DNA from 2 places in the Rossellomorea sp. GAMAL-10_SWC genome. Region 1 is predicted to be linked to the other one. Evidence: a T-box and tRNA genes for the amino acid it is inferred to sense, from the RefSeq annotation. Region 1 holds a T-box; the other holds one or more tRNA genes.

What was found. A T-box is a leader RNA that pairs with one kind of tRNA and senses whether it is charged. The one in region 1 lies ahead of ileS (isoleucine--tRNA ligase), so its partner is inferred to be a tRNA-Ile.
Region 2: it encodes a tRNA-Ile, which carries the amino acid that the T-box ahead of ileS (isoleucine--tRNA ligase) is inferred to sense. The anticodon was not compared.

What each region holds. Positions count from the first base shown of each region.
Region 1 is NZ_CP144911.1:1,019,617-1,024,017, forward strand. Features, by position in the region: gene V5E38_RS04930 (YlmH family RNA-binding protein) at 59-832, shown strand; gene V5E38_RS04935 (DivIVA domain-containing protein) at 922-1,410, shown strand; T-box leader at 1,908-2,130, shown strand; gene ileS (isoleucine--tRNA ligase) at 2,326-4,401, shown strand, end outside.
Region 2 is NZ_CP144911.1:3,518,665-3,523,065, forward strand. Features, by position in the region: gene V5E38_RS17390 (DMT family transporter) at 373-1,272, opposite strand; gene V5E38_RS17395 (bifunctional transcriptional activator/DNA repair enzyme AdaA) at 1,269-1,823, opposite strand; tRNA gene V5E38_RS17400 (tRNA-Glu) at 2,315-2,386, opposite strand; tRNA gene V5E38_RS17405 (tRNA-Ser) at 2,398-2,488, opposite strand; tRNA gene V5E38_RS17410 (tRNA-Asn) at 2,495-2,569, opposite strand; tRNA gene V5E38_RS17415 (tRNA-Ile) at 2,590-2,666, opposite strand; tRNA gene V5E38_RS17420 (tRNA-Gly) at 2,684-2,754, opposite strand; tRNA gene V5E38_RS17425 (tRNA-His) at 2,761-2,836, opposite strand; tRNA gene V5E38_RS17430 (tRNA-Thr) at 2,846-2,918, opposite strand; tRNA gene V5E38_RS17435 (tRNA-Phe) at 3,145-3,220, opposite strand; tRNA gene V5E38_RS17440 (tRNA-Asp) at 3,229-3,304, opposite strand; tRNA gene V5E38_RS17445 (tRNA-Met) at 3,308-3,384, opposite strand; tRNA gene V5E38_RS17450 (tRNA-Ser) at 3,441-3,533, opposite strand; tRNA gene V5E38_RS17455 (tRNA-Ile) at 3,542-3,618, opposite strand; tRNA gene V5E38_RS17460 (tRNA-Met) at 3,628-3,701, opposite strand; tRNA gene V5E38_RS17465 (tRNA-Ala) at 3,730-3,802, opposite strand; tRNA gene V5E38_RS17470 (tRNA-Pro) at 3,813-3,889, opposite strand; tRNA gene V5E38_RS17475 (tRNA-Arg) at 3,914-3,990, opposite strand; tRNA gene V5E38_RS17480 (tRNA-Leu) at 4,001-4,087, opposite strand; tRNA gene V5E38_RS17485 (tRNA-Gly) at 4,096-4,170, opposite strand; tRNA gene V5E38_RS17490 (tRNA-Leu) at 4,200-4,282, opposite strand; tRNA gene V5E38_RS17495 (tRNA-Lys) at 4,304-4,379, opposite strand; tRNA gene V5E38_RS17500 (tRNA-Thr) at 4,387-4,401, opposite strand, start outside.

The DNA of each region.
Region 1 (4,401 bases):
TAACAGGTTCTCTTTTTTAATTAATATTGATAGTTTAATGAAAAAGAGGATTGCATCGATGAGTATTTATGATCATTTTCGAAAAGAAGAGCATGTTTTCGTAGACAAAGTTCTCAGTTGGAAGGAAGAAGCAATTGAACGCTATTCTATTAAGTTGACAGATTTTCTTGATTTAAGAGAACAAATGATTATGCAATCAATTATCGGTAATCAAGGGGAGTGTTTTGTCGCTTTTTTTGGTGGTCGTGAGGATTGTGAACGAAAGCGTGCAATTATTTATCCGAGTTTTTATACACCAGTTGAAGAAGACTATTCTTTGGTTGCATTTGACTTAGTTTATGCAACTAAATTTCACACTTTATCTCATCGGCAAGTATTGGGAACATTAATGTCTTTAGGAATCACAAGGGGAAAATTTGGTGATATTCTACTTAAAAATGATATAATCCAAGTAATTGTTGCTGATGAAATAGCAAGTTTTGTAGAAAGTAACTTAAATACTGTAGGAAAATCGCCAATTAAATTAAAGAGAATTACATTTAAAGAATTGATTGAATCAGATGATGTTTGGCAAACTAATAATGGGACTGTATCATCACTAAGATTAGATGTCCTATTGAGCGAATTCTATAATATATCGAGACAAAAAGCACAAAGCTTAATTAAAGCCGAACACGTTAAGGTAAATCAGCGAGTTATTGATTCTACTTCGTTTTTATGTGAAGAAGGAGATTTATTCTCTGTCAAAGGTTTTGGTAGAGGAATGTTGATGTCAATTGATGGCTTATCAAAAAAAGAAAAATGGCGGATAAACTACGGTGTTAAAAAATAGTCAGAAATTGTAGAAGGAAAAACGTAGAAACTGTCGAAAATTTATTATAACCTATTAATAAAGAACATACATACATGGAGGTGGCTTAATTGCCTTTAACACCACTTGATATTCATAATAAAGAATTTGGTAAAAGTTTTCGTGGCTATGACGAAGATGATGTTAACGAGTTTTTAGATCAAGTCATAAAAGATTATGAATTAGTTATTCGTGAGAAGAAACAATTAGAAGAACAAATTCTTGATATGAAAGAAAGATTAAAGCATTTTTCTACTATAGAAGAAACTTTAAATAAGTCAATTTTAATTGCGCAAGAAGCTGCTGAAGATGTAAAAGGTAGTGCCCAAAAAGAAGCTAAATTGATTATTAAAGAAGCGGAGAAAAATGCTGATCGTATTATCAATGAAGCTTTAATTAAATCAAGAAAAGTTACAATGGAATTTGAAGAGCTTAAGAAGCAATCGAAAGTTTTCAGAACTCGTTTAAGAATGGCAATTGAAACTCAATTAGAGATGTTAGGTCATGAAGATTGGGATCATATTTTAGACGATAAAGAAACAGAAGAAATCGCAAACTAGTCGTATAAGCCTTGACGATTTGTAAAGTTTTACATATAATTTATCATTATCCGACAGAAGACACCTTCCTAAGGTTACGTGAAGGTGTGATAACACCAGTAATAGGTGGGAGATGAATGACGGTTGGCGTTAGCCAAAATGCTTTCTTTTTTTGCTACTATTCTGTACAATAGATAATGTAAATACCGTAGAAAAAGAATGAATTCAAGTGTAGTGCTTGTTGCGTAAATAGAACTCGTCTGGTGGTTGTCATTCGCCTATACCCTTCAAGAGTCGCAAATAGAACAACTGTAATACCCCTCAGTAAAAAACAGGCTGAGTACGTTTCACCTAGCGTTAGGTGGAACCAAACCGTAGGAACTACGGGGTTAGCTTGGTAAATAAAAGTAACCTCTGCTGGTAAAGAATCACTACTAAGTATGCTTTGTTCCCAAGAATCTCCTACTTCAAACAACCTGTAAGGGTGTTAAGTGGTGAGTAGTTCAATAGATATTAATAGTAAATCGGTGACAGGGAAGAGTACTTCTATAAATCTAGTTAGCGAGTCAAGGATAGTGTAAGCTTGATATAGAAAATAGAAGGAAAATCACCCTAGAGTGCTTTTCTGAAAATAAGTAAGAAAAGACGTTTCATTCACGTTACGAATGCTAAGTGGACAATAAGTTAATGAAATTTATTGTCAATTAGGGTGGTACCACGGGAACCTTTCTCGTCCCTTTTTGGGACGAGAAAGGTTTTTTGCGTCTTATACGATTTATTATACATAATAGACAACTCCACTAATAAAAGGCTTGTAAGATGGATACAATGCGTTAATGTGGAATTTAAAAATGTAAAGTAAGCTGGTATAGAGTAGTTGACTTGCCTAAAACGGCTAGCTTTAGAACAATTAAGTTTAAAAATGGAGGAAAGCAAATGGAGTACAAAGATACGTTACTTATGCCAAAAACTGAATTTCCTATGAGAGGAAATTTACCTCAACGTGAGCCACAAATTCAAGAAGAGTGGAACAAAAAAGATATTTATGCAACTGTTCAAAAACATAACGAAGGAAAACCGTCATTCATATTACATGATGGACCACCTTATGCTAATGGTGACCTTCATATGGGACATGCACTTAATAAAGTATTAAAGGATTTCATTGTACGTTTTTATAATATGAATGGATACCGTTCTCCTTACGTTCCAGGTTGGGATACTCACGGTTTACCGATTGAACAAGCATTAGCAAATAAAAAAGTAAATCGTAAAGAAATGTCAGTAGCAGAATTCCGTAAATTATGTGAAGAATATGCTTACGAGCAAGTAGAGCGTCAAAAAGAACAATTTAAACGTTTAGGAATTTTAGGTGATTGGGACCGACCATATATTACTCTTGAAAAAGAATATGAAGCTGAACAAATTAAAGTATTCGGTAAAATGGCTACTAAGGGATTAATTTATAAAGGTCTAAAACCAGTATATTGGTCTCCATCAAGTGAATCTGCACTAGCAGAAGCGGAAATCGAATACCAAGATAAGCGTTCAGCATCAATCTATGTTGCATTTGCAGTTGAAAATGGGAAAAATGTTCTAAACGGTGGAGAGAAATTCATTATTTGGACAACAACACCATGGACAATCCCAGCTAACTTAGCTGTATGTTTACATCCTGACTTAAGCTATGATGTAGTATCTGTAAATGGTGACAAGTTCGTAGTTGCTAGTGAGTTAAGAGAATCTGTAGCAAAAGAACTAGGTTGGGAAGATGCAGTAGTTGAAAAGACTTTTAATGGTTCTGAACTTGAAGGAATCGTTTGTAAGCATCCATTGTATGATCGCCAATCAGTTGTTATTTTAGGTGATCATGTAACAACTGACGCTGGTACAGGTTGTGTTCATACTGCACCAGGTCATGGTGAAGACGACTTCCGTGTAGGTCAACAATATGGATTAGAAGTGCTTTGTCCAGTAGATGAAAAAGGTGTTCTAACAAAAGAAGCTCCTGGATTTGAAGGTTTATTCTATGATGAAGCTAATAAAGAAATTACAAAAGCATTAGAAGAAAAAGGTGCTTTATTAAAATTACAATTTATCACACACTCTTATCCACATGACTGGAGAACGAAAAAGCCAATTATCTTCCGTGCAACAGCACAATGGTTTGCATCAATTGAAGCAATTCGTGAACAATTAATGCAAGCTGTTCAAGATACTACGTGGTTCCCAGCATGGGGAGAAACTCGTCTATTCAACATGGTTCGTGATCGTGGAGATTGGTGTATTTCACGTCAACGTGTATGGGGAGTTCCAATCCCAGTATTTTATGCTGAAGACGGAGAGGCAATTATTACTGAAGAAACGATTGAACATGTTTCGAACTTATTTAAAGAGCATGGTTCAAATATTTGGTTTGAAAAAGAAGCGAAAGAATTATTACCAGAAGGATTTACACATCCTGGTTCACCAAATGGTAACTTCACTAAAGAGAAAGATATCATGGATGTTTGGTTTGATAGTGGTTCATCACATCAAGCGGTTTTAAACACTCGTGAGGAATTATCTTTCCCTGCTGATATTTATTTAGAAGGTTCTGACCAATACCGTGGTTGGTTTAACTCTTCATTAAGTACAAGCGTTGCTGTAACAGGTCAAGCACCTTATAAAGCTGTAGTAAGCCATGGCTTCGTTTTAGATGGAGAAGGTCGCAAGATGAGTAAATCAATCGGAAACATCGTTCTACCATCAAAAATTATGAATCAATATGGTTCAGATATTTTACGTCTATGGGTAGCTTCTGTAGATTATCAATCAGATGTTCGTATTTCTGACGCATTAATGAAACAAGTTGCTGAAGTATACCGTAAAATCCGTAATACGTTCCGTTTCTTACTAGGAAACTTAGATGGATTTAACGCAGAACAAGATGCTTTAAAATATGAAGAGCTACGCGAATTAGATCAATACATGCTAGTTAAATTGAACAACGTGGTTAAAACTGTTCGTGAA
Region 2 (4,401 bases), 2.5 Mb from region 1:
AGAAAATTGTCGGTTTACGGGGGAGAGTTTTTTTTGAAAAATATTTAGAAATCATTAGCAAATTATTTAAATATTTAGATGAAAAATAAAAAAATCTTTAAACCGAATTCAATTTATTTGGTAATATCGAAGACCATGCAACAATGCATATTGATCAGAATAGTGAATTTAAATTACCTGACTTATATTTTAGGCAATTCAACAACAATTATTGAGATTCATGTAGATTCGCTTCAAACTTACTAAAGATTTGGTATATTTACCTACTTAGGTAGGTCTTATTATTAACTCAATAAAATAACAATCGTAATATAGTAAAAAGGATCTTCGTTTTTACGAAAATCCTTTTTTGGCTTATTATTTAAAAGCTTATTAGGCTTGCATTCGCTTATTTGATGTTATTACACGTAAACGAATATCTGAAATCAGGAATACCCCACATAAAATGACAAGAAAACCAAACAACATCCCTAATGTAATATGTTCTTTCAAAATAAGAATACCCCAGATTATTCCAAACACTGGAATTAAAAAAGTAACACTTAATGTTTTGGTAGGCCCAACACTTTCGATAAGATAAAAATACAATAAATATGCTATAGCAGTACAAAATAATGCTAATCCTAGTACTGCCAATATCGCAACTCCTGATACGTTATCTGTAGACTCAGTGAAATTTAAAAATGTAAAAGGTAAAAGTAAAATTGCAGCACCAATTTGTTGACCAGCTGCAAGTGAAAGTGGTGGTACTAAGGCAAATGCCTTCTTTGCATAAACACCCGCAATTCCATATGAAATAGTCGATAAAACTGCTAGTCCAATGGCTATTTTAACATCATAAGTAAAGGGAATTGAACTCCATCCTACTAACAAGATCACTCCTATTACTCCCACTATTATTCCAGTTAACTTACGAATACTCAACCTTTCTTTCGTCCATAAAAAAACAACCAGAGCTGTAAATAATGGCGTCAAAGAGTTTAGAATTGATGACATTGAGGCTGGCAAATATAATGCTGATGTAGCAATTAATGTAAATGGAATTGCTCCATTTAATGCCCCTATTATTAAATATTGTCTCCATCTCTCTTTAAATTGTAAAGACTTTTTAGTAATAACCAAATATAGCACCAGGGCAAACGCAGCAATTGTAACTCTTCCCTCTATTGTTAAAATAGGTCCAAAAACAGGTGAAGCGATCCGAATAAATAAAAATGAAGCTCCCCATAATGCAGCTAGACTCAATAAAGCTATTCCATCTTTTAACTTCATTTATTCAGTCCCTTTCTGAATGTAGTTGGAGTGTAATTAAAATGATGACGAAACATGCTTGAAAAATGTGCAGAGCCTTTAAAACCAAGTTTATGAGCTATTTCAGTTATGGTTTTGTCAGTATCTCGTAATAATCTCAAAGCTTCAATCATTCTTAACCTAGTTACGTATTCTAACGGAGATAAACCTGTGGATTTTTTAAATATTCTTTGCAAATGAAATTTACTTACTCCAACTTCAATTGCTAACCGATCCAGTGTTAAACTATTTCGATATTCTTTTTCAATAAAATGTTTGGCAGATAAAATAATATCCTCCTCATTTGAGTGAAGTAAATCAGGACGACATCTTTTACATGGACGGTATCCATCTTTAATTGCCAAAGAAAATGACGGATAATATGACACATTTTCTTTTAATGGGGTTCTTGACTTACAAGAAGGTTTACAACAGATTCCAGTGGACTTAACTGCATAAATAAACACTCCATCGTAGTTTTCATCGCATGATTCAACTGCATCCCACATGACCTGATTATTTAATCCGTTCATTTAATCACCTCATCTTTAGCTATTCACATTTTAACACTAAGATCATACGCTTGCTTTCAATTTCTTGCTTTCTAATTTCTTTGGTCTTGTAATATTTATTATTTGAAGAACACTTTAAAAAAATGGATTTAAACGACATTTTAACTAAAGGGTGAGGATAAAATGATGCTGGAATTTAAAATGAGCGAAAAAGACTTTAAGTTTTGATAATGAAGAATATTAACCCGAATGAAGATTAATGGAAAAGGAGAAGGGCGAGATTGTGGAGAACTAAGACTGAGATGTGCTGTTTCGATTACTTTATTTGTAAATAGACAGAAGCCATATTGAATCTATGAGAGTTAACTCCCTGTACATCCTAAAACGTACAAAGAGTACTCTAATATAATGAAGAAAGACGTATTCAATTAAAGCTCGTTCACTAAAATCATAAAAAAGACAAATAAAAAACTCAGTTACCTGTGTTATCACAAATAACTGAGCTTTAGTTATGACCCGTACGGGACTCGAACCCGTGTTACCGCCGTGAAAGGGCGGTGTCTTAACCGCTTGACCAACGGGCCAAAAAAAAATATGGCAGAGAAGAAGGGATTCGAACCCTCGCACCGGTTACCCGATCTACACCCTTAGCAGGGGCGCCCCTTGAGCCACTTGGGTACTTCTCTATCATATGGCTCCGCAGGTAGGGTTCGAACCTACGACCACTCGGTTAACAGCCGAGTGCTCTACCACTGAGCTACTGCGGAAAAATTAATTTTAAATTTAATGGTGGGCCTAAATGGACTCGAACCATCGACCTCACGCTTATCAGGCGTGCGCTCTAACCAGCTGAGCTATAGGCCCATTAAATTTTATAAAAAAGCGGGTGATGGGAATCGAACCCACGACCGAAGCTTGGAAGGCTTCTATTTTACCATTAAACTACACCCGCATAATATGGGGCGACCGATGGGAATCGAACCCACGAGTGTCGGAACCACAATCCGATGCGTTAACCACTTCGCCACGACCGCCATAAAGAGTGCCGACTAGAGGACTTGAACCCCCAACCTACTGATTACAAGTCAGTTGCTCTACCAATTGAGCTAAGTCGGCATATTATTAACTAAATCAATTAGTTTTATTACTTAATATAATTTGCTCCACTCAAGCTTAAGTATTGGTATAGTAACCTTCATAAAGTTCGTCCTTGTCTCATCTAGATAATTCAAGGTGTTTTTCGACAAGTACGCTGATGTTTCGCTACAAAGCTTATTCATTCGTGCTCTACCAATTGAGCTAAGTCGGCTTATTAAAAGCTAATTTACTTATTTATTTAAGATGGTGGCTCGGGACGGAATCGAACCGCCGACACGAGGATTTTCAGTCCTCTGCTCTACCGACTGAGCTACCGAGCCATCTTAAATGGCGGTCCCGACCGGGATCGAACCGGCGATCTCCTGCGTGACAGGCAGGCATGTTAACCGCTACACCACGGGACCATTTGGTTGCGGGGACAGGATTTGAACCTGCGACCTTCGGGTTATGAGCCCGACGAGCTACCAGACTGCTCCACCCCGCGATAATGAGGATACTATTTAATATAGTTCCTAAAAGTTATATACAATTTAATAAAAATGGAGGAGTAAGAGGGATTCGAACCCCCGCGGGCTGTTACACCCCTGTCGGTTTTCAAGACCGATCCCTTCAGCCAGACTTGGGTATTACTCCATTATAAGTGGTGGACCTTGTAGGACTCGAACCTACGACCGGACGGTTATGAGCCGTCTGCTCTAACCAGCTGAGCTAAAGGTCCTTAAATAAGTAGCGGCGGAGGGAGTCGAACCCACGACCTCACGGGTATGAACCGTACGCTCTAGCCAGCTGAGCTACACCGCCATAATAAGTTAATTTAAGTTTCTTTAAGTGGAGCCTAGCGGGATCGAACCGCTGACCTCCTGCGTGCAAGGCAGGCGCTCTCCCAGCTGAGCTAAGGCCCCATGTTTTAAATGGTCGGGAAGACAGGATTTGAACCTGCGACCCCCTGGTCCCAAACCAGGTGCTCTACCAAGCTGAGCCACTTCCCGTTCAGAATAACAGGTGGAATAATATGGCGCGCCCGAAAGGACTCGAACCCATAACCTTTTGATCCGTAGTCAAACGCTCTATCCAATTGAGCTACGGGCGCATATTATAAATGGTACCGAGGGCCGGACTCGAACCGGCACGGGGTCAACCCCCGCAGGATTTTAAGTCCTGTGTGTCTGCCATTCCACCACCCCGGCAGCATATGTGGAGCGGAAGACGGGGCTCGAACCCGCGACCCCAACCTTGGCAAGGTTGTATTCTACCACTGAACTACTTCCGCGTATACTGCTTATAAATTATAAATTTAAATGGTGCGGGTGAAGGGACTCGAACCCCCACACCGAAGTACTAGATCCTAAGTCTAGCGCGTCTGCCAATTCCGCCACACCCGCAAATATTCTCTTTTGAGAAAATGGTGAGCCATGAAGGATTCGAACCTTCGACCCTCTGATTAAAAGTCAGATGCTCTACCTACTGAGCTAATGGCTCAAAAGAGTGCCGACTAGAGGAC